3 regions of the Paenibacillus guangzhouensis genome follow, and region 2 is predicted to be linked to each of the others. Evidence: riboswitches for the same ligand, from Rfam matches in the RefSeq annotation. Region 2 holds a riboswitch; each other region holds the start of a gene.
The links. Region 2 has a riboswitch for cyclic di-GMP ahead of GCU39_RS22910 (MucBP domain-containing protein). Riboswitches for the same ligand answer to the same signal wherever they lie in the genome.
Positions count from the first base shown of each region.

Region 1 (7,980 bases), 320 kb from region 2:
CATAGGCGCATAGGTATCGGCCTCCGCTGCCGTCTTCTTTGGCTAAGACGAGCGTCTCTTTCACCGCCACATGGTTCAAGAGCGTGTTCTCGATCTCCCCAAGCTCGATCCGGAATCCCCGAATTTTCACTTGATGATCCAATCTGCCCAGGAACTCCAGTGTGCCATCTTCATTCCAACGCGCGAGATCCCCGGTTTTGTACATTCGCCCTTCGCCTGCGTAAGGATCCGGCAGATACCGGTCAGCAGTCATCTGCTCTTGGCCGTAGTAACCTCTTCCGACGCAATCCCCCGCAATGTAGAGCTCTCCAGGCACGCCCGGTGGCTGAACATGCAGTTGATCGTTCAACAGATAAATCCGCGTATTCGTAATCGGTCTGCCGATCGGCGGCAGCTCGGGAATGTCTCCGTTCGGATCAATCGTATGCGCCGTAGCCACATGCGTCTCAGATGGGCCGTAGTGGTTATGCAAATACACTTGATAATGACGCAAATGCTCTCTGAATTTCTCCGGCACGATCAGCTGCTCCCCGGCCGTAATGATATGGCGAACCGAGGTAGGGAATCGATCTGCGTATTCCTTCTCGTTCAAGATGAATTTCAGGAACGATACCGGCATGAATAGAATATTAATGCCCTCATCTTCAATCACTTGCAGCAATCGGCCTACGTCGCGACGCGTATCGTTCGTGACAAGACACAACGTACCTCCGGCAAGCAAGGTCGACCAAATCTCTTGCGAGCAGACGTCGAAGCTAAGCGTCGTGAATTGGAGCACTTTGCCGCTATAGTCCACATTGGTCTCTGTATATTCATAATGGATCAGGTTCACCATGTTCCGATGCTCGATCATGACGCCTTTTGGCTTCCCTGTCGTTCCGGACGTATAGATGACATATAACAGGTTCTCCGCCCTGCTCCGGCTCGGCGGGTTACCTGTGACCTCGCTATATGCGGTTGTTTGATCCAAGTATAGCTCTTCGCCTTCGAAGGTTGTCTTCCCAGCTAGATGCGTCTGCGTCAGCAGCAGTTTCGCCCCGCTGCTCTCGAGCATGTAGTTCACACGATCCTGCGGGTACTCGGGATCGATCGGAACGTAAGCTCCGCCGGCTTTGAGAATGCCGAGAAGTCCGATGATCATCTCGAGCGATCTGTCCGCCATCAGGCCGATGACTTCGTCCGCTTGAACGCCTTTCGCGATCAGCGTACCGGCCAGACGATTCGCCTTCTCGTTCAGCTCCGCATACGTGAGCCGTTCGCTGCAGAATACCAAAGCCGGATGATCCGGTGTCCGAAGCACCTGCTCCTCGAACAATTGCTGGATCGTCGCTTCCCGGCGATACGGCGCCGCCGTGTCGTTCAGCACATCGATCTGATCGTGGATTTCCTTCTCATCCATGAATGCGATTTCCGTCAGCTTGATGTCGCTTGCCGCTACAGCCGCTTCCAGAATGCGAGCATAATGTCTGCTCCAGCGCTCTACCGTCTCATGTTGGAACAGATCCGTACGGTACTGGAAATCGACATGGACCGTCGTGTCCAATTCCGTCACGTCCACCATCAGATCGTATTTGGCAATCGGATCCACGTATGGTGCAGCCGTCACTTCCGCCCCTGCCATCGAAGGAATAGTACGCCCCGTATTCTGCATAACGAATAGCGTATCGAATAGCGGATTCCGCCCTGGAACGCGAGGGTTGTTCAAGTCGCGGAGCATCAGCTCCAGTTCATACTCTTGATGCTCGATGGCGCCGACGACACATGCCTTCACTTCCTGCAAGAATGCGGCGAAAGACTTCTGCTTGTCCGGATAACTGCGGAGAGGCAGCGTATTAACGAACATGCCGATCATTTGCTGCATTTCACTCTCGGTCCGGCAGGCGAACGGCGCGCCCACAATAATATCCTCTTGGCCGCTATAGCGGAATAGCAGCACGTTATAGGCTGCCAACAAAATCATATACAATGTTGTATCGGACTCCGCAGCTAATTTCTTTAATTTCTCCGTCAGTGCTGCACCCAGTTGAACCGAGAGCGTGTTCCCGTTGAAGCTCTGAACATCCGGACGCTTCCGATCGGTAGGCAGCTGCAGAATCGGAATTTCACCCGTCAGCGCGGAGCTCCAGTAATCCTTCAGTGAATGACGCAATGGGGTATTGTCCTGTTGGCCGTACCACACCGCGAAATCTTTGAATTGGACGGCTAATGGAGGAAGCTCCTCTCCGCTGTACAGCTTGCTCCAATCTTCGAAGAACAAATGCAGCGACACGCCGTCAACGGCAATATGATGGAAATCAAGCATCACATAGTGCAAATCATCAGCACAGGTAATTAGCGCCGCCCGCATCAACGGTGCTTCGCTCAATTGGAACGGCTTCACGAATGCGCGCATCATGCCAGCGACTTCGTGTTCATTGGCGGTGAGCATCGACAAACGGAATGGGACTTGCTCCTGGATCGTCTGAACAATCTCCTCGCCTACCCATTGGAAGGAAGTCCGCAGCATGTCATGGCGATGAATCAATTTCTGGAACGTCTGCTCTAGCCGTGCAACGTCTACCTTGCCTTCTATCCGAAGCAGCATCGGCGTATTATAAGCCGTTCCAACGCCTTCCATCTGCTCGATCAAGTACATGCGTCTTTGCGCCGGGTAGACCGGGTAATGAGAAGATACGGGTACAGGCTCGATTGTGGAACGAGCTGCATGGCCAACGGCCTGCTCTGCGATTTTGCGCGCTTGCTCCCGGATCGTCGTATATTGGAATACATCCGCCATGAGCAGACGCACGCCGAACCGCCGTTCGATCTGTCCGCGCAGCGATGCCGCTTGCAGTGAATGGCCGCCGATTTCGAAGAATCGTTCATCCGCGCCAATATTCGGTATCCCTAGAACTCCATGCCAGATCTCGGCAAGCTGTTTTTCCGTCTCATTCTCGAACACCGCTGACTCAGCTTGTACGTGCACACGCTCCGGTTCTGGAAGTGCACGCCGATCCACTTTGCCATTGGCATTGACCGGGAGACTATCCAGGGTTACGAACCGCGGCGGAATCATGTATTCCGGCAGCCGAACAGCGAGGAAATCCGCAAGATCCCGAGGCGTGCATACGGATGATGCAACCACATAGGCGCATAGATAGCTGGCTCCGTTCTGATCCTCGCGTGCGATGACGATACAATCTTTAACCGATTCATGCTGCAGAAGCTGCTGTTCGATTTCTCCGATTTCGATACGGAATCCACGAATTTTGACTTGATGATCGATCCGTCCCATGAACTCAATCGTTCCGTTCGGAAGCCATCTAGCCAGATCCCCAGTACGATACATGCGTTCCCCGTCACGGAACGGATGCGGGACGAACTTCTCCTCCGTCAGCTCCGGCCGGTTCAAGTAGCCTCGAGCGAGCCCTGTGCCGCTAATGCACAGCTCCCCTGCGATACTGATCGGCTGAAGCTTGCCCGCTGCATCCAGAATGAGGACTTCCGTGTTATCAATCGGTTGGCCGATAGAGATGTTATCCGTCCATTCCGTCACTTGGTGCGATGTCGTCACGACCGCGTTCTCCGTCGGGCCGTAGCAATTGTGCAGCTCGTAGCGCGTAGGACGGTACGTCTTCAGTTTATCGCCTCCCGTGACAAGCACACGCAGAGACGTGTTCTCGAGCTCCATGAACTGTTCGCATAGCTGCGTCGGCAGGAACCCAATCGTAATCCCCTGTTGATGGAAATAGGCATTCAACGCCTCGGCGTCAAGCCGAATGTCTTCGGGAACGATATGGAGCGACGCGCCGGTAATCAGGTACGGGAAGATCTCCCAGACGGAAGCATCGAACCCGAAGCCTGCAAATTTGGTGGCGCGGTCATGTTCCGTGACACGGAAATGATGCTGATGCCAGCATGCCAAATTCACGAGCGGTTGATGCTCGACCATGACGCCTTTCGGCGTTCCGGTAGACCCGGACGTGTAGATGATATACGCGAGATCCGTCGGGCTAGACGTCACGGGAACAGGCTCCATTCGCTCACCCGCTAGCAACGCATCGCTCACCACCAGCGTTTCGCCGTCGAACGCAATCTCAGAATGGATGTCTGGCGTCATGAGCAGCAGCTGCGTCCGACTGTCTTCAAGCATAAATCTCGTACGTTCCGCAGGATAGTTCGGGTCGATTGGCAAATAGGCCGCTCCCGCCTTCAGAATCCCTAGAATCGAGACGATCATCTGTTTGGACGGGCCAGACATGATCCCTACGATGTCTCCCCGCTGTACGCCTTTCCCAAGGAGCAAGCGAGCCAGTCGGTTGGACTGTTCATCAAGCTGTCGATACGTAAGCGTCTCTTCCCCGCATGCCACAGCTGTATGCTCCGGCGTCCGGCTCACCTGCGCCTCGAATAACTGATGGATCGTGGCGTCTGCATGAAAGTCTTGTCCCTTACGGTTAAAGGCCTCCAGCATATATTCCTTCTCGTCCGTGTCCATCATTTCAATGGATTCAACCGCAGCCTGCGGTTCTCTGCACCAAGCCGACAAAATATTCTCTAAATGACGGAGCAACCGCTCGACCGTCGCTTGGCCAAATGCGCATTCCCGGTAGAGTGCCTCCACTTCAAGCGATCCGGCTTCGACAGTAAAGCGAAGCGAGATGTCGCTTCCCTGGAGCAAAGCATGACGCGAACGTTCCGTTGACTTCCCGAAACCTACGACCGAGTTGGAAGGCACGACATCTCCCGTCTCTTCCAACATTTCCTGCAGTTGCCCAAACGACATGGCAAACGGCCGTTCTTGATTCATGACGGCTTGGGTCTGCTTCACCAGCGCATCCAAGGATTGCGAAGCAACGATATTCATATGAACGACAATCAACTTGTCCTCATTAGGTAAAAATGCAGCGTATGTAATCTCTTCCGTTCGCAAATAGCGATGAAGGAGCACAGACCAAAACGTGTACAATACTTCGGATACCTCTACGCCCGCCAAATCGCAAGCTTGATGAATGGAGCTTAATGACTGTTTCCGGAATACGCGTCTACGGGTAGACACCTTCTCGCGATCTATCGATTTCGATTCCGGAACAAGAAATGTTTTATTATCCACACCCTTCCATTTGTTATGCCAGTATTCTCTTACGCTGTCCCTATTGGCTAGAATCAAAGACATTCTTCCACTCCTTCGGTCCGTCGAACCCAATTGAGCACAAAAAAACAACTCTACCGAAATCAGGCAAGTTGCTTGGCGAAATCACAAGTATACGTTCGGCAACTGGCTGGCTGATCAACGATGAACCGTTCATGTAGGCCCCTATAGCTTTGCGTCTCCGACTTTCGCCGGATTTGCCTGTTATTTATTTGTGCTCAATAGGTTGCTGAGATTAGTACAATTTACCTATTCTATTTTACTATGTTATTTTCATTTTTCAACTTATTTCACTTTTTTTCAACGCATTTACAAGAAAGATAGATTCACAATTCGCAAGAAATACACATAGCGCAAACCTTACCCTTTCTGGAAATGCAGCTTCCTCTTCCGCATCACGATCAAGAACAGAACGCTGGATACCGCGCCGTACAAGACCACTGCGATTAGAGCCGTCCATTTATTGCCGTCATTGGATAGCACAGAGATTGCTCGGTGGAGAGGCGGCAGTAGAAGCACCAATCGATCGAGTCCATCGGGCAGCTCCTCTGCAACGGACTTGGCGGCGAACGACACTGCGATTACGCATCCTAGAAGCAGAAAGGACAATAACCGAGACTGGAACAGCTTGCGGGTGAACCAACAAGATAAAGCAATGCCCATCCATGCCAGCGCGATGTGAAAAACAAGAGAAACGAGCAGTTCCTCGCCTGTCGGATTCCGGTCGAATTTGTGCAGCAGCGCTGGATATATCACAGCAAACAGCGCAAAAGGAACGGTGAACAGCCAGTTATAGATCAATTTCGCACGATATAATCGAATAATGCCGCCCGCATGCAGCACCGTCACCATCTCCTGATTCGGCGATTCGACATCTATGAACAGATATCCCATCCAAGCTGCGACCGCGAATAGAAGAGCCGAGGTGAACGCATAGCTCTCCATGACCGGATTCGGAACGACGGTATACAAGAAAATGAGGAATAGGAGGTAAGCCATCGATGGAGCTACATACCGATAAGATCGCATCGTGCACGTATGCAAATATTTGATCAAGGCGTACATGCGTGGTCCTCCTTTCGCTTCAGAGATCGAATAATGCCGCCGTTCTGCAACAGCTGCATTAGAAAGCCGCGATGCACCGATTCTGCCAGTTTATATTGATACCCACCGTCCCGCGTCATCCAATCTACACCGGCAAATTGGTTCATCAAAGCGTGATGCGCCGAAGCACGAAGCTCGCAATCCAGCTCATAATACGCCTCTTGAATCAATGGTTCTCCCTTATCCTCTTGCACAAGCCTGCCTTGGCGAATCCAGTAGGTATGTCCCCCTAGCTGTCTGCCTAGATAAGGTTCATGTACGGCCGCGACGATTGCGGTTCCTTGGTCCGCCAAATGCTTCAAAGCCATCACCAAATGATTCATTGATTCCACGTCAAGTCCCGAAAGAGGCTCGTCCAATACGAGGAGGTCCGGCATGCGAAGCATGGCTTGCATAAGATTCACCTTCTGCAGCATCCCTTTCGAAAAATAGACCATCGGCGTCGCCAGCTCCTCTAAACCAAACCGTTCATGCAGCTCGCGAACACGAGCTTTCAGCTTCGCTGCGGGTAATCCCGCAATTTGCCCCATATGGAACAAATATTCGTTCGATGTCATTTTCAGTTTAGGGAGATGGTCGGGCATATATCCAATCACCAGCTGCGAATCGCGAACTGTCCGTACACCGGAAGTCGGGGCAACCAATCCTGCGATGATATTGAGCAACGTACTTTTACCGGACCCGTTATTGCCGCGAAGGATGATCGTCTCGCCACGGTCTATCTTCAATTGCACCGCAGACAAGACGGCATGCTTGCCGTAATACTTGCATAGATCCTGCAAGACAAGCAAAGAAGCTGCGTCCATTGGATCCCCCCCTTCACATTCATATGGTATATATTATACCACATGGAATTTACATCCTCTTTATGAAGCGCAAAAGGCACCATACAGGTGCCTTTTTTTTGGTATTAACCCGAATGTACGAACTTCTGCTGCTTATGCTGCTTCTCCCGCCGACCGTCGAGCTTGAAGACCAGAATACCTGCGACGATGACCAACACCCCGACCAGCTGATTGATTGTAAAGGGAACCTTGTCTAGACCGAACCAGCCTTGCGAATCGCATAGCAGCGCGAAACCAAGCTGGGACGTCATCGCGAGCGAGACTGCATATGTCGGACCTAGACGTTTGATCCCCTGCATCAGACAGGTCACGACACCTACGCCGATCACGCCGCTGAACCAATACCATGACTCCATATACCGAAGATGGAACAACTCCCCGCCTTCGAATAGAAGCCCGATCAGGACAGAGGCAAGACACCCTAATCCTAACACCAGTGTCGTCGTAATCCACGTCCCCGCCTGTTCATTAACTTTATTGTTGAAAATGTTCTGCAGACCGACGAACGATCCCGCGATCCATGCCAGCAATATTCCCAGCAGCATCTCCCTCAACCTCCGCTTCGTTTACTCATAGATATTGTGTCCGGCAAGGCGTCTCAAACCTTCTCGATCAAGAATAAAGATAGCCCCCTTGCTGCGTTCAATCAGACCTTCTGCACAGAACTTCTGGATGACTCGGTTCAAATGCCGATAGCTGGTTCCGATGAGCTTCGCCATATCCTTCAGACTGGATGAGCTCGATGATGGTTGTTCACGAATCAACGAATGATCCCCAGCCGTGGAGACCGACAATAGGTAGCTTGCGAACCGCACTTCGACCGGATATAGCAGATTAAAGCTTAGCGCGTTAGACTTCATGTAGAACTTTTGCGTGATAATATCGAGCAGGAAGTGCAGC
Region 1 covers NZ_CP045293.1:4,773,090-4,781,069, forward strand. The annotation lists gene GCU39_RS21380 (non-ribosomal peptide synthetase) at 1-5,155, opposite strand, end outside; cyclic di-GMP riboswitch class I at 5,250-5,343, opposite strand; gene GCU39_RS21385 (hypothetical protein) at 5,492-6,196, opposite strand; gene GCU39_RS21390 (ATP-binding cassette domain-containing protein) at 6,184-7,041, opposite strand; gene GCU39_RS21395 (DMT family transporter) at 7,146-7,625, opposite strand; gene GCU39_RS21400 (Crp/Fnr family transcriptional regulator) at 7,647-7,980, opposite strand, start outside.
Region 1: another riboswitch for cyclic di-GMP. It lies ahead of GCU39_RS21380 (non-ribosomal peptide synthetase); the one in region 2 lies ahead of GCU39_RS22910 (MucBP domain-containing protein).

Region 2 (7,980 bases):
AATCCCATCAAGTAAAACGGTGTGAGGAGTGTAGTGTAGGATGCAAAAAACAAAGTTTTTTGAAGGCGAAAAAGGGTTGGTATACACGGGATTGCTGGGTTTTCTGCTCGCGATCATCTGTGGGGGATGGACGCTGTTATTCGGAGGCGAGGTGGCACCACATGGGGATGTCTCCAAAGCCTTCTCCTTCAACGCTGCGATCGGCATATTCTTAATCTCAACTGCGGCGTTGATTCCATTCTCAGGGATGCCGCGCGGAGGAAGGGCCACCTTCCGCTGGGCTTACATTCTGCTGGCGCTTTATTCTTATGGTGCAGAGACGATTCAGAACTTCCGCGGCGTAAATCCCAGATTCGAGCTGGACGGCTCGGCTTTTGACCGGATAGTGGGGTTCGGGTTTGCGATTGTAGCGCTGTTGCTCGTATTATTCTACTTGTTTTTTGCCGTATTTTATTTCCGGTCCAGCGTATTGAAGCAGCGGCCTGTGCTTGTGCTGAGTATTCGTTATGCCATGATTGCGGTACTCATTTCATTCGCTGCAGGCATCTGGATTTCTATGAATAACGGTCGATTTGTCGGTGGTAGCGGGAATATTATCTGGCTTCATGGGCTAGGATTCCATGCGCTTCAAGCGTTACCGCTCGTAGCATGGCTTGCAGAGCAGACGCAGTGGAAGGCTTCTGCACGAAGCGGGTTAATTCATATGACAGGCATGGCCTACATTCTCGGGTTGATTGCGCTTGGCTGGCAGACATTCCTCGGACATTCCATTCTTGAATGGTCGCTGTTCCCTATTTTGGCGGGAGGCTGTTTCCTGATCTCTTTGGCTGCAGGGGCGTTTGTACTGAGTGATGCAGCGAAGGCGATCCATGTGAACAAGAAGACAGTGGTCCGTACATTGAAATGAGAAAATGATTGAAATTTCTCCCATTGTCCCTCACACTGCATAGTAGATGAATGTGATCAGTCAATGAATGGATGATGGGGGAGAGCTATCAGGTATGGATAGGAAATGGGTGCATTACGTTGGGCTGGCGCTCGTAGCGGCCATTTGGGGAGCAAATTTCGGCGTATCCAGGCAGGCGATGGAGACGTTCGATCCGATTCTGTTCACGTTTCTTCGGTTCGGGCTGGCTGTGCCATTCTTCTTCCTGCTGCTGAAGGTGACGGAAGGAAGTATCGGCATTCCCGTGAAAGTGGCCATGCAGCTTGCGGTTATTGGTCTTCTCGGGGTAACGGGACTTGAGATTGCGGTCATGTATTCGATCAAATATACGACGCTGGCGAACGCTTCCCTCTTGAATGTGGCGCCTTGGCCGATCTGCGCCGCGTTGTTCGGACCGCTATTTATGAAGGAGCGAATTTCTTCGCGTCTCGTGACCGGCGGCATCGCGGCGATTTTTGGTGTGTGTTTCATCATTCTGGGAGGGGGCGAAGGGTTAGATCTGTCTTCCAGCCACATGATTGGCAACGGCCTGGCGCTTGGGGTGAGTATCTTCGGTGCACTCTATAATCTAGCCTGCATGCCGATCATGAAGCAGTATTCCGCACTCCGGGTGAGCACATGGATGATTCTGTTCGGCGCGATCGGCATGCTCCCGTTCACGTTCGGTTCTTGGGGCAAGGTGGACTGGAGCGCCTTGTCAGCGACACACTATACCGCGATTGGGTATAACGTGCTGATCTGCACGGTCATCGCCTTCGTCGTATGGAATGCGAGTATGTTCAAGGTCGGTGCGGCTCGCGCGAATTTCTTCCGTTATGTAGTACCGGCGTCAGCCGTCACGGCTGGATATCTCTTCTTCGGCGAATCGTTCTCAGGTTGGCAGTTGGCCGGCGCTGTATGCATGGCCACAGGACTGGTCTGGATTAGTCTGGAACGCAAGGAACCCGCGGCACCTAACCTTACTTCTTGAAGTAAGGTTTTTTTATTTTTCTTCGCACTGTACCTTGATGTACTCGTCGGGCGTCTTGCCGATAATGGCGCGAAAATCCTTAATGAAATGGGATTGGTCATAATACCCCAGCTCCACAGACAACTCGGACCAGTCCACACGAGGCTGATGTTCGATCGTCTCGGCGGCATTTTGCAGACGGTAGAGCTGGATCACCCATTTGGGGCTGACGCCGACATATTGGTCGAAGAGACGCTGCAGCGTTCTTTTATTTAGATGGAACCGTTCGCAAATTTCGTCCACCTTTGTGATCTCGCGATCTTCCTGTACGCGGTCGATGATTGCATTAATTAATGTAATTTGGTCGTCCCACCGCGGGAGCTTTGGCCGAATGAACTGCTCTGCGAGTTGGACCATGTCGGACTCCTGGGCTTGCGCAAGTAGCTCGTGCTCTAATTGATGAATATCCACATCGAATACGTCTTGAACGCGCATCGGTTGATTCGCAAGCGTGGAGATGGGCTGCTTGATGAAAGGGTAGAACCCTCCCGGCTTGAACTTAGCCCCGAATACGCAGCCTTTCCCCTCTAAGTAGTGCGCGTATTTCTGCTTCGCAGCACCGAAGATCGCACTTCGATTGGGTTCGATGACGAGATTGACACAGGGGTTCGGCACGACTTCCTGCAGGTAGGGAGCTTGTTCGGTTAGATCCCAGGTGACGATCCAGAAATGCTTGATGAATGCGGCAATTTCACTGGAGGGTTCATGCCTAGACAGTTGAAATTTATGTGCGCCGCGGGATAAATTCAATACGCCCATACTGGGCTTGATCATTTCAGGTTTCATAACATACCGCTCCTTTTCTGCGCATCCATATGCGATGCATCATAATGTCGCGTTTTTACAATACTTGGGCATCGTTGGGATTTATAATCATATTAGCACAGTTGTGCGTTTGGAAGGTATTGCTGAGACTGAAGGAGGAGCCTTGAGTATGAGAGAAATCCCTTTGAAGTACGAATTTTATATCAAAGCAACCCCGGAGCAGGTATGGAATGCCCTATTTGTCCCGGAGAATACGCGTAAATTATTTTTCGGATGTGTGCTCGAGTCTACGTTCGAAATTGGCAGCCGTTATGCCTATATTGGGCCAGGGGCGGAAGGGGATGAGACGGTTCACGTATACGGTGAAGTCCTTACTTATGAGCCTTATAAGACGTTCAGCTGCACAGAACATGCAGGTCCATCCTACCGTGACAATCATGCGGAGTTAGAGTCGAGAATGACGTTCAACTTGGAGACGGTCGGTCAATGTACGAAGTTCACGTTGATCAACGACGAGTGGACAGAGGGACATCCGTCCTACGATAGCACGCAGAATTCATGGTGGATGATATTGAGCAATTTGAAGACGCTCTGCGAGACAGGCGAGACGATGGATTTCGGCTGGTAATCAGTGATAATTGGACAAGCTAGCCTTCGGCGATCATGAAAAAAGAACCTGTGAGGAACCCTTCGATATCGAAGGATTCCTGCAGGTTCTTCTTGTTTTATTTTTCTGAGACAATTACGTCTTGATTGCACCTCGGCACCAATCTTCGACACGCCATACGTGCGTCACCCAATCTTTGTAGAACTCCGGTTCATGGGATACGAGCAGGATTGTGCCCGGATAAGCCTTTAACGCCTCGCGAAAAGCATCCTTCGACCGTACATCCAGATGGTTCGTCGGCTCATCGAGCACAAGCACATTGCTCTCTGTGAGCATCAGCTCGCAGAGGCGTACCTTAGCTTGCTCGCCGCCGCTCAAATGGCGCAGCGGTTGCCGGATATGCTTCTCCGTTAGGCCCGGCATCGCGAGCATCTTGCGAATCTGCTGCTGCGTCAGGTCCGTCCGGAAGGCTAATAGCCGTTCTAGCGGCGTCTGGTCGGAAGCGATGTTCTCCTGTGCGAAATAGGCGGCTTTTACGTTATCCCCGATCTGCAGCGTGCCATTCATTAGCGGCATCAATCCGAGCAAGGTGCGCAGCATTGTCGATTTTCCGATGCCGTTGTGCCCGATGATCGCGATTTTGTCCCCGCGTTTCACTTCCAGATTGACGGGCGCGATGAGCGGTGTCGAGTAGCCGATTTGTATCCCTTTGGCTGTAATGACGTGGGTGACGGGATTCTGGCGTACCTCGAAGCTGAATCGCGGCTGAGGCCCGTTTGTTGGTTTGTCGATACGGTCGATTCGCGCGAGCGCCTTCTCCCGGCTTTTTGCCTGCTTGGCTTTACGGATGCGATTTTTATTGATGAACCCTTCCAGTCTTGTGATCTCTTGCTGCTGCCGATCATAGGTCTGCTGCAATTGCAGTCGGCTTAGTTCATGGCTTTTCAGAAAATGGTTGTAATTGCCCGGATAGCGTCGCAAGGTCTGATGTTCGAGATGATAGATGATCGTCGTGATCTCATTCAGGAAATGTTCATCGTGGGACACGACGATAAAAGCATGCTCATAGCTCTTCAAATATCCTGTCAGCCATGCGATATGCGCGTCGTCCAGATAGTTCGTCGGCTCGTCGAGGAGCAGTACATCCGGCTCTTCGAGCAGCAGCTTGCCGAGCAGGAGCTTCGTCCGTTGGCCGCCGCTAAGCTTGCTGACGTCGCGTTCCAGGCCGAGGTCTAGGATGCCAAGGCCAGCAGCGACCTCTTCCACGCGGCCTTGAAGCTGGTAGAAATCCGACGATTCAAGCTGATGCTGCATCTCGCCATATTGCCTTAGTAGGGCATCGAGCTGATCGCCTGCTTCGGCCATGGACTCGGCGAGTTCGATCATACGCCGCTCGATCGCATACAAATGCGCGAATGCGCTCTGCAGATAGGCTGCGATTGTCATACCGGGCTGCAGGTGGATGTGCTGCTGCAGATAGCCGACCTTGACCTGCGGCATCCAATCGATGCGGCCAGCATCCGGCAAGATCTCGCCTGCGAGCAGACGGAGCAGGGTGGACTTCCCGGCGCCATTACCACCGACGAGACCGACATGCTCTCCGCGCAGCAGGCGGAAGCTGATCTCCCGAAAATTCAATTTATCTCCGTACATATGGGTAACTTCTTCAATACTTAATAAACTCATGGTTGTTCTCTCCTCTTCAATTGAGCTGATGCGGCTGAATCGAGAGAACAGCAGAGTAGGCCCTCTTCTGTTGTGGTATGAACGAAATTATCGTTGTTTTTTCTTGATGATATATACAAAAAAGACAAGGTGAATACACCTTGCCTACGATTATATCGGTTTCGTTTCGTAAGAAAGGGATTGGCTTTTTATCTACTGTTCTTCGATTCGCTTAACGGTAAAAATGGGCAGACTTCTCCCGTGTTAAGGTAAATCTCTTCTAAGAACAGTCGACAAAATTTCCATATCCTTTCCACCTCATGCAATTCATTTTAGTTGTTACTTCTATAGTATATGCAATTTCATTTGGATGAGTCAACCAACAAGAACACCGTTAGTTTAAAATAACTTTAGATTCAATAATTTCAAAATCAATTGACTTTGCGCCTGATCGTGACATATATTAGTCAATGTAAATAGTTCCTTTATCCTACTTAAGACCTACATATGTCCATCTGCAACTACAAGAATTTTATATTTCGGCACACTAATCGAAAGGTTAGGTCGCAAAGCTTCGGAGTCTACGGGTCTTTGACTTATGATCGTCCGGCTGCAGTTAACAGACGTTATTGCAGTCGGACTTTTTGCGTTTCCAAGGAGCTGAGATTATAAATTCATAGGAGGTAGACATGAGACGAGGATTTAGACTTGTAGTCACGTGGTTATTCATCGTGTCCGTATTGACAGGATTCATTCCCGGCACGATACCGGCGAGTTCTGCAGCGGGTTCGAACGATCTCGTATGGCCGAATCCTGGTGCGGTTAATCTGACCAAGAAAGCGGAGCCGACAGGAACCCCAGGGGAATGGAAAGTGACCCTGACGGTAGAAGGGAAGAACATCAAGAGCAGTTCGGACGTGGTGTTGGTCATTGACCGGTCCGGTAGTATGAAAGGTACGCGGATGACCAAAGCGATTGAATCAGCGAAGAGTTTCGTCGATCGATTGCTTGTCAAAGATTCGGCGACAAGAATTGCTGCTGTATCTTTTTCGGGAGACGTAACCAATGTATCGGATTTTAAGGGTGTTGGCGAAAAGGAAGCACTAAAGACTGCAATCGGGAATATTAAGGCTGATGGTGGTACAAATATTCAAGCAGGGATTCATAGTGCAAGTGAACTTCTGAAGAAAAGTACCGCAGAAAATAAAGTCATTGTTCTTTTGAGCGATGGAGAACCAACATACAGCTATAAGGCTTCTAAAGTAGTAGACTATGCATCGCCTGTGGGTAATTCTTTTACTAAAGCACTTCAAGAGTTTAATTATGGGAAAATCATTGGATATGGAAATGATTATTACCTGAATGATTATGAATATTCGATAGGTTCAGGAAAAAATAAATATTGGGTTGATAATAATGGTATTGGCACAGTATCAGAGGCTAAATTAGCACATGATCAAAAATTTGACATTTATTCTATCGGACTAGAAGTAGGGAACAATAGCAATGCGACAAACGTACTGAGATACAGTCAGAATCGCGGTTACTACGCATCTAGCAGCTCTGAATTAGAAAAAGTATTCACGGAATTATCCAGTAAAATTTCTTATGCAGCACAAAAAGCGATTGTAACTGACCCAATGGGCGCGATGTTCGATAAGACCAAAGGACCTGATGTTTCGCAAGGGACAACGAAGTGGGACGCAACTAGCGAGACAATTACTTGGGAAATCGGCAACATTGTCGAAGGCACGCCAGCAACCATGACATACACAGTGAAGTTGGATGCAAGCAAGAATCCGGATCCGAATACATTGTATCCAACCAATGGCAAGACAACGATGAGTTATGATGATGTTAATGGCAAACCAACATCCAAAGATTTCGAAGTACCGAAAGTAAGCTTTGGTAAAGGTTCGATCTTGGTCAAAGGTTATCTCGTCAACGCGGATGGCGCTCCGATTAACGAAGATGGCGTTGCGGTTGAAAGGCCAGATCTTGCAGCGCAATTATATAGCGAACCGTTTAAACAAAACGGCAGTGACGCGCTGGATATTAATAAGAAGTATTCTGTTCCAGCTAAGGATATGGGAGATTATGTTCTGAAAAAGGGCAATAGCCCGCAGGATGTAACACTAACTTATAGCGAGCCTAACCCAATCGTTTGGTTCGGATATGCGAAGGCTCCATATAACTTCAAAGTAGAATACAAAGCCGGAGATGTTGAGCTCGACAAAGCCTTAGAAGAGAAAAAACTACAAGATGAGTCTATAGATGTAAAAGGCAAAGCGTTTGATGGCTATAAGCTGAAGAACGTGACGCTCAGCGCGGATAGCGGATTGACGGTAACGGGCGATCAAGTGACAGGCTCAATGCCGAAGAAAGACGTTACTGTAACATTTAACTACGAGGCTGCTGAGCAGAGTGTAACGGTATTCTATGTTGAACAAGGAACGAACAAGGAACTTGGTACATCCGTGGAAGAGGGTATTACAGGACAAAAAGTTACGCTGAATGCGAAACCAATCCCAGGGTACACGGCTGAGAAATCAAGTGACACTTATACCTTTACAGCTGCGAAAGACCAAAAATATACCTTCTATTACACAGCTGATAAGCAGTCTGTAACAGTGAAATATGTAGATAAGGACACAAAAGAAGAGTTAAAGGATGCTGTCGTAAAAGAAGGAGCTACAGGCAAGACAATTACGCTTCAGGCAGACCCAATTGCAGGGTATACTGCTGATAAGGCAACGGTTGATTATACATTTAGTGCAGAAGCGAAACAAGAAACAGTTATCTACTATACAGCTAAAAAGCAATCGGTAACGGTTAGATACGTGGATAAGGAAACGAAAAAAGATCTGGTTAATTCCGTTGTAAAAGACGGAAAAACAGGGCAATCGATTGCATTGCAAGCCAAGCAAATCGCAGGTTATACCGCTGAACAAGAAATCATCGATTATAAATTTAATGCAGATGTTAAGC
Region 2 covers NZ_CP045293.1:5,094,780-5,102,759, reverse strand. The annotation lists gene GCU39_RS22935 (hypothetical protein) at 41-907, shown strand; gene GCU39_RS22930 (DMT family transporter) at 1,002-1,916, shown strand; gene GCU39_RS22925 (helix-turn-helix domain-containing protein) at 1,929-2,741, opposite strand; gene GCU39_RS22920 (SRPBCC family protein) at 2,890-3,348, shown strand; gene GCU39_RS22915 (ABC-F family ATP-binding cassette domain-containing protein) at 3,463-5,013, opposite strand; cyclic di-GMP riboswitch class I at 5,524-5,610, shown strand; gene GCU39_RS22910 (MucBP domain-containing protein) at 5,682-7,980, shown strand, end outside.

Region 3 (7,980 bases), 1.0 Mb from region 2:
CTAATTCGCCAATGTTAGGGGAGACGCTAGTAACCGTAAGTTTCACGACAACCGGCGCATTATAAGTAAATCCACCAGGTACTGTAACAGTCGTGCCGTCTGGGTTCGTTAACACAACATCTACAGGGCCTGAATTGGTAGTTGCTGGAGAGTTTACTTCAATGAGCTTTGTATTCGTATAACGTTTTATTGGTGCAACTTTGTCCCCAAACTTCACTTCAATTGCATTAGAAAAATAATTGCCTTCGATCAAGACAGATGTTCCACCTGCCAACGGCCCATTATTAGGCTTGATGGAGGTCACAACAGGAGCCGCCTTATAAGAATAAGGTATCGTAGCCATCTGATTATCCGTATTCTTTACAGTAACTGTTACTGTTGTTCCAACTGTACCTGCTGGAACTGTCGCAGTAATTTCATTTTTACTAATGACTTTGATATTCGTTGCTGTACCCGATCCAAATGTTACTGCAGCACCTGGTCTGAAATTATCACCCTTAATCGTTACCGTCTCTCCACCTTCAGGTTTACCAAAGTTCTGCTCGATCGAAGTAACGACTGGTGCAGAAAGCTTCACTTGTACAGCAACTGATGGAATCGCCTTTTGACGTGCTGCCCCAGCATAGTCTTTATACGTGATAATCGAAGCAGTTGTCGAAGCCTGGAAAGTACCTGCCTTGTTCGGGTCTTTCGGTTTAATCTTATAGGTAAAGGATAAATCGCTATTCTTCAACTCTTGGAAGTTCCATGTTAGCGAATTCCCTGCAACCGTTGGCTTCGGAATATTCGAGTCATACGAGCCAGGGACGATTTCAAATTCTGGTGATACAATGTCAGTAACCTGAACGTTATAAGCGCTCGCCATACCTATTTCTTTAACAATTGCCGCGTAGATCTCACTCAAACCAACGGAACCTAGTACGAAATGATGGTGAGCGGACGTTGTTGCCATTTCTTTCAGCAATTTATTAGGACCGCTTGTTTCGGGATTTTCTTTCGGCTGCAGCAAAGCAATCGTATAGAAAACAATACCTGCATCCTTAGCAGCCTGTGCTTTCTCCAAGGCATATTCATAAGCTGTCCCTTGGGGTTCGGTTGCGTCACCGTCAGTCATAATAACGATTACCGGTTGCGCTTCTGGCCGATGATTCTCAAGTTCTTTTATAGCCATATCGATTGCATTGCCTGTTGCCGTTGCACCATTTGCTTCGATCGAGCCAATATAGTTTTTTACTTTGTCCTTATCCGTCGTTAATGGAAGTAATTTGGTCATGTTTGCAGAACTAAAGTCAATAACTCCAACGCGATGTTTGGTCATATCCATTAAATCGATAAAACCTTTAGCTGCATTCTTAGCTGCCGTCATTTTATCTTCACCATTGTTGGGTTTGTAATCCGGACTCATACTACCGGACTTGTCAATGATCAAGATAACGTCATTCGGCATGACCACATTTACTGGTGGTGTCCCCTTGATACTTAGCTTTACTTCTGCTTCTTGCTCAGTTGTTATCACAGTTGGATCCACTACTTTCGTTACGGATACATAATCATTTGCTGCCGCATACGAAGTCGTTTGATATGGTATCATCATGATCACAAGAAGAAATACCATCATCACATTTACCTTCTTAAAAAAAGATTGCATACTTATCCCCCTTCAGAAAATTTTACAATATAAAAAACAACAGCAAATGCTATTGTTTTCTATCAAATTGGAACCTGGCAATCTTCCAACATTCTATTGAAAGACCCATGGCTTTGCGTCACTGCATCACTACAGTTTTGCCAACATTTTCGATTGTCTCGTTCTTCAGTCCCATTAAGAACGGTACTTCGTGATTGTGTAAAATATACTTCAGTAATATTATCGGCTTTTTGCTCAGAAACTTAATGGTGAAATAGTAAAAAATAACTATGAACAACAAGTTTTTTATTCGAAAGTAGATTTCGAATAAAAAAATAAAAAAACCACATCATAGTAAACTGTACCCTATCGAGAAGACACTTTAAAAAAGTCTCTCGGTAGGGTACTTTTGTTTATATCAGAAAAGATGGGAATGGAAAAATGAAGTGAGCAAGAAAATATTCACAGATAAAGAAATCAAGCTGTTATCTAACAATCCTTATGTGAAGTCTGTATCTTCAAAGGCAATTACATATACAGATGCGTTTAAGCAATTGTTTATCTCAGAGAATAACAAAGGCAAACTACCGAGAGAAATATTTGAAGAATCTGGTTTTGACGTAACAGTTATTGGGATCCAAAGAGTCAGATCCTCGGGGAAGAGATGGCGTTCGAGTTTCCAGGAGAACGGTTTTTTAGGCCTGCAGGATACGAGAAGCCAAGGATCAGGAAGACCTCTCACGAGAGAACTGACTTTGGAAGAGAAGTATGCCAGGTTGGAGGCTCAGAATAACTTATTAAAAGCGGAGAACGAGTTGTTAAAAAAGATTCGTTTTATCGAAAGGGGGCAGAGCAAGAAATAAGGCTGTCACCTCACCAAAAATATATTCTAATTCGTACCATTATCAAGAAATATCAACTCCATCGTATGGTCAACTATTTATGTAAAGTAGCTGAGGTTTCTAGGAGCGGCTACTACAGGTACTGGTCTTCCGTGGCAAAGCAAAAGAGAAGTCAACGTGAGCAGCAAGATGAACAGGTAAAAGAGGTCATCTTAAAAGCTTATCATTTCAAAAAACGCAAGAAAGGTGCCCGTTCTATTAAGATGACACTAGAGGGGCAGTTTAAGGTTGTCTACAATCTGAAACGCATCAGGAGAGTTATGAAGAAGTACGGCATTGTGTGTCCTTTCAGGAAGGCTAATCCCGATAAAAGGATGATGAAGGCTACCCAAGAGCACAGGGTCGTTTCCAACCTGCTAAACCGGGAGTTTAAGCAGAATATTCCTGGTAAGGTATTACTGACGGACATCACCTATTTATTATACGCTTCAGGCAAGAAAGCCTATCTATCCACCATCAAAGACAGTTCGACGAATGAGATCGTAGCCTATCATGTATCAGACCGAATCACGCTGGATCTTGTAACAAACACCCTCATTAAGCTTAAGAAAAACAGAAGGTTTAAGAAAGCAAAGGGGGCCTTAATTCATTCTGACCAGGGGTCCCACTATACACATCCGGATTTTAAAAAAATGGTGAGGAAGCTGAATCTAAAACAGTCTATGTCCAGGCGAGGAAACTGTTGGGACAATGCACCTCAGGAATCATTTTTCGGCCATTTTAAAGATCAGGCCTCCATTAAGCCCTGTTTGACTTTGGACGAATTAAAACGGGAGATTAAGGACTACATGACTTATTATAATCACTACAGATACCAGTGGAATTTAAAAAAGATGACCCCTGTTCAATACAGAGATCATCTTCTTCAATCTGCCTAGACTTTTTAAGAATGTCCTTTACAAGGGGTACAGTTTATAGTGATGTGGTTTTTTTGCATTTTTCTTTATTCATGCCGAATCTGGTTCCGCAGGTACCCATCAATAAAGGCATCCAGATCGCCGTCCATCACCGCGCCGACATTTCCTGTCTCTACGGATGTCCGATGATCTTTGACCATGCTGTAGGGATGGAATACATAAGAACGAATTTGGCTTCCCCAAGCGATATCGGACTGCTCTCCACGAATTTCGTCAAGCTGTTTCTGTTGCTCTTCAATTTTACGCTCATATAACTTGGAACGAAGTACAGTCATCGCCCGCTCACGGTTCTTGATCTGTGAACGCTCCGTCTGACATGTAACGACGACGCCCGTCGGGATATGCGTAATCCGTACCGCGGAATCCGTCGTATTGATGTGCTGACCACCCGCACCGCTCGCACGGTACGTATCGATCTTCAAATCTTCCGTCCGAATGTCGACTTCTACATCTTCCGAAATCTCTGGCACAACGTCGCAAGATACGAATGAAGTATGGCGACGACCGGATGCATCGAACGGCGAGATCCGCACTAGACGATGTACACCTTTCTCCGCTTTGAGGTAGCCGTAAGCATTGAAGCCTTTAATCAATAGCGTGACGCTCTTGATTCCCGCTTCATCGCCTGGGAGATAATCGAGCACTTCGACTTTGAAGTTCCGTTTCTCCGCCCAACGGGTATACATCCGCAGCAGCATTTGGCCCCAGTCTTGCGACTCCGTTCCGCCTGCACCAGGGTGCAGTTCAAGAATCGCGTTGAATTTATCGTATGGCTGGTTGAGCAGCAGCTGAAGCTCGAATGTCTCCAGCTTACTCATAAGGCCTTCAACCGTACCAGACAATTCTTGCGCTAAAGCTTCATCCTGCTCTTCCACCGCAAGCTCCAACATCATCGTCGTATCTTCATACTCTTGGTTCAATGATTGATATTGGTCAACAGAGGACTTGATCGCGTTCAACTCCGCAATAATGCCTTGGGCACGCTCGTTGTCGTCCCAGAAGTCTGGCGCAGCCATTTTGACCTCGAAATTCTCAATCATCTCTTGCTTCATATCTAAGTCAAAGAGACCCCCTAAGGTCAGATAATCTCTTTGCAATTTCGCGTAGATCCTGTTTTACGCTTGGTTCGATCATTCCATCCACCTCATCTGGCTTCACATTCGTCGTTAGACGGGAAGATTACTTCCCGTGGCATTGCTTATATTTCTTACCGCTGCCGCATGGGCATGGATCGTTGCGTCCGATTTGCGGTTCGTTATGAACCGGCTGCTTCGTCGCAGGCTCGCTGCTGCTGTTCGTCGAGATCTTGCTCTCTTCGACAACCGCTTGACGCTCTTGGTTACGCTCGACTTGAGCTTTCATGATATATGTCGCCACATCTTGTTGGATTTGGCTGATCATCTCATGGAACATCTCGAAGCCTTCAAATTGATACTCGCGAAGCGGATCCGTACCGCCGTATGCACGTAGGTGAATCCCTTGACGGAGATGATCCATCGCATCGATGTGATCCATCCATTTGCTATCAACTGCACGAAGCACGATAACCTTCTCGAACTCGCGCATCATCTCTTCGCCCATGATTTCCTCACGTGCTGTGTATCGCTCTACAACAAGACCCATGATGAATTCTACGATCTCTTCTTTTTCCTTGCCCCAGATATCGTCTCTCGAAACTTGGTCGGCTTCGAGGAGCGTGTTGTTCGCCCATTCTGCCACTTCTTCAAGTTCCCAGTTCTCTGGAATATCTTCCGCACAGTGCGCTTCGACAATACGTTCGATTGTCGGCTTAATCATATCTAGCACGATTTCACGAATGTTATCGGAGAAAAGAATCTCACGACGCTGTTTATAAATAATCTCACGTTGTTGATTCATGACATCGTCATATTGAAGGACAATTTTACGAACATCAAAGTTGCTACCTTCTACACGCTTCTGAGCGGACTCAACTGCACGTGTAATAAGACGGCTCTCAATCGGCGATTCCTCATCAAAGCCAAGACGATCCATCATGCCAGAAATATTCTCTGCACCGAAACGTCTCATGAGCTCATCTTCCATCGACAAGTAGAATTGCGAGGAACCTGGGTCCCCTTGACGTCCCGCACGACCGCGAAGCTGGTTATCAATCCGACGGCTCTCATGGCGCTCTGTACCAATAATATGCAGGCCTCCAAAATCGGAGACACCTTCACCGAGCAAAATGTCTGTACCACGACCAGCCATATTTGTAGCGATCGTAACCGAGTTCGCGATCCCTGCTCCAGAGATGATCTCCGCCTCTTCCGCATGGTATTTCGCGTTCAAGACTTTATGCTGTACGCCTTTGCGTTTCAGCATTTCCGAGAGCAGCTCGGAGTTCTCGATCGAAATCGTACCGACAAGCACCGGTTGCTTGTTCTTATGGCGTTCCACGATTTCATCGACAACCGCTTTAAATTTACCCTTTTCCGTCTTATAGACGACATCCGGCATATCCTTACGAATATTCGGACGGTTGGTCGGGATCTGAATAACTTCAAGACCATAGATCTTCTTGAATTCTTCTTCCTCTGTCTTCGCTGTTCCCGTCATACCGGCGAGTTTGCGATACATCCGGAAATAGTTCTGGAATGTGATTGTCGCCAGCGTCATGCTCTCATTCTGAACATCCAGATCTTCCTTCGCTTCAATCGCTTGGTGAAGACCATCGCTGTAACGACGACCTTGCATGATCCGGCCCGTAAATTCATCGACGATCAAGACTTCGCCGTCTTGAACAACGTAGTCGACGTCACGACGCATGATCACGTTCGCTTTAAGCGCCTGTGTCACATGGTGGTTGAGCGTCACATGGCTCTGATCGAACAAGTTCTCGACGCCAAATGCTTTCTCTGCCTTTCCAACACCGACATCCGTCAACGCAACGGATTTCACTTTAATATCAACCGTATAATCCTCTTCTGCCGTTAAACGACGAACAAATCGATCCGCAGCAAAATACAGCTCCGTCGATTTCGCGGCTTGTCCTGAGATGATGAGCGGTGTTCTCGCCTCATCGACGAGGATCGAGTCCACTTCGTCAATAATACAGAAGTATAATGGGCGTTGAACCATTTGCTCGCTATAGAGCACCATGTTGTCGCGCAAGTAGTCAAATCCGAACTCATTGTTCGTTCCGTACGTAATATCGCAAGCATAAGCGGCTTGCTTATCTTCGTGACTTAATCCGTTCAGGTTAACCCCAACGGTCATGCCTAGGAAATTATAAATCTGACTCATCTCTGCACTATCCCGCTGTGCCAAGTAGTCATTGACTGTAACCACGTGAACGCCTTTTCCTAAAAGGGCATTCAAATATACCGGCAAGGTACCTACGAGTGTCTTCCCTTCCCCGGTCTTCATCTCTGCGATCTTACCTTCATGAAGGACCATACCGCCGAGTAATTGTACATCATAATGACGCTTGCCTAACGTCCGAATCGAAGCTTCACGCACCACGCAAAAAGCTTCTGGCAATATGTCATCTAGCGTCTCATCCTTATCTAAGCGTGCTCTAAATTCCTCCGTTTTCGCCTTCAACTCTTCGTCCGAAAGCGCCTTGTACGTCGGTTCCATTTCGTTGATTTGGTCAACCGTCTTCATGAGACGCTTCACTTCGCGCTCATTCTGGTCGCCAAATATCTTTTTAACAAGTCCTAGCATGGGTAGACCCCTTTCGTATTTCGTACAAACAGATGGTTTGCATTAAATTGTAACAGTTTGTGGGTATTGTCGCAACAATCGAGTATGGACACTATGTATATACTTACGCGCTAACCGGCCGGATTGTTTCGAAAAGTTTTCATCAAAAATATTTCCATTCTGTGTATGCTTCAAATTTGTAATGTTAATGGGGTTCAAAAGCTAGAAAAAGCCTGACTCCCCGGGAGGAGCCAAGCTTTGTTATTCATGTATATTCATTTGCCTAAATGTCGATCCTAGAATCAATCTTGCTCGATTAATCCATATTTGCCATCGTTACGGCGATATACGACATTCACTTGGTTCGTGTCCATGTTGGAGAAGACGAAGAAGTTATGTCCCACCATGTTCATCTGTAAGATGGCTTCTTCCACATCCATTGGTTTCAGTGTAAATCGCTTCGTACGCACGAGTTCAAGAGTATCCTCTTCATCCTCAAGCGCAACTGCTGTTGAACCTCCATCAACGATTAGGGACTTCAAGCTGCCCTCTTGACGGAATCTGCGGTTCAATTTAGTTTTGTGTTTACGAATTTGACGCTCTAACTTATCAATGACGGCGTCAATCGAAGCGTACATGTCATCTGTCTTATCTTCGGCGCGGAGCATCAAGCCTGGCAGAGGAATCGTAACCTCAATACTATGTTTGTCCTTGATTACGCTCAATGTAACATGTACCTCAGAGGTAGGCGGCACTTCAAAATACTTTTCCAATCTACTTAGCTTTTTCTCTACATACTCTCTTAAAGCGTCTGTCACTTGGATCTGTTGGCCTCGAATGCTGTATTTCATAGGGCACTCCTCCTTTG
Region 3 covers NZ_CP045293.1:6,097,123-6,105,102, reverse strand. The annotation lists gene GCU39_RS27485 (IPT/TIG domain-containing protein) at 1-1,648, opposite strand, end outside; cyclic di-GMP riboswitch class I at 1,714-1,800, opposite strand; one part of gene GCU39_RS27480 (IS3 family transposase) at 2,074-2,467, shown strand; one part of gene GCU39_RS27480 (IS3 family transposase) at 2,467-3,407, shown strand; one part of gene prfB (peptide chain release factor 2) at 3,473-4,507, opposite strand; one part of gene prfB (peptide chain release factor 2) at 4,509-4,580, opposite strand; gene secA (preprotein translocase subunit SecA) at 4,626-7,133, opposite strand; gene hpf (ribosome hibernation-promoting factor, HPF/YfiA family) at 7,415-7,963, opposite strand.
Region 3: another riboswitch for cyclic di-GMP. It lies ahead of GCU39_RS27485 (IPT/TIG domain-containing protein); the one in region 2 lies ahead of GCU39_RS22910 (MucBP domain-containing protein).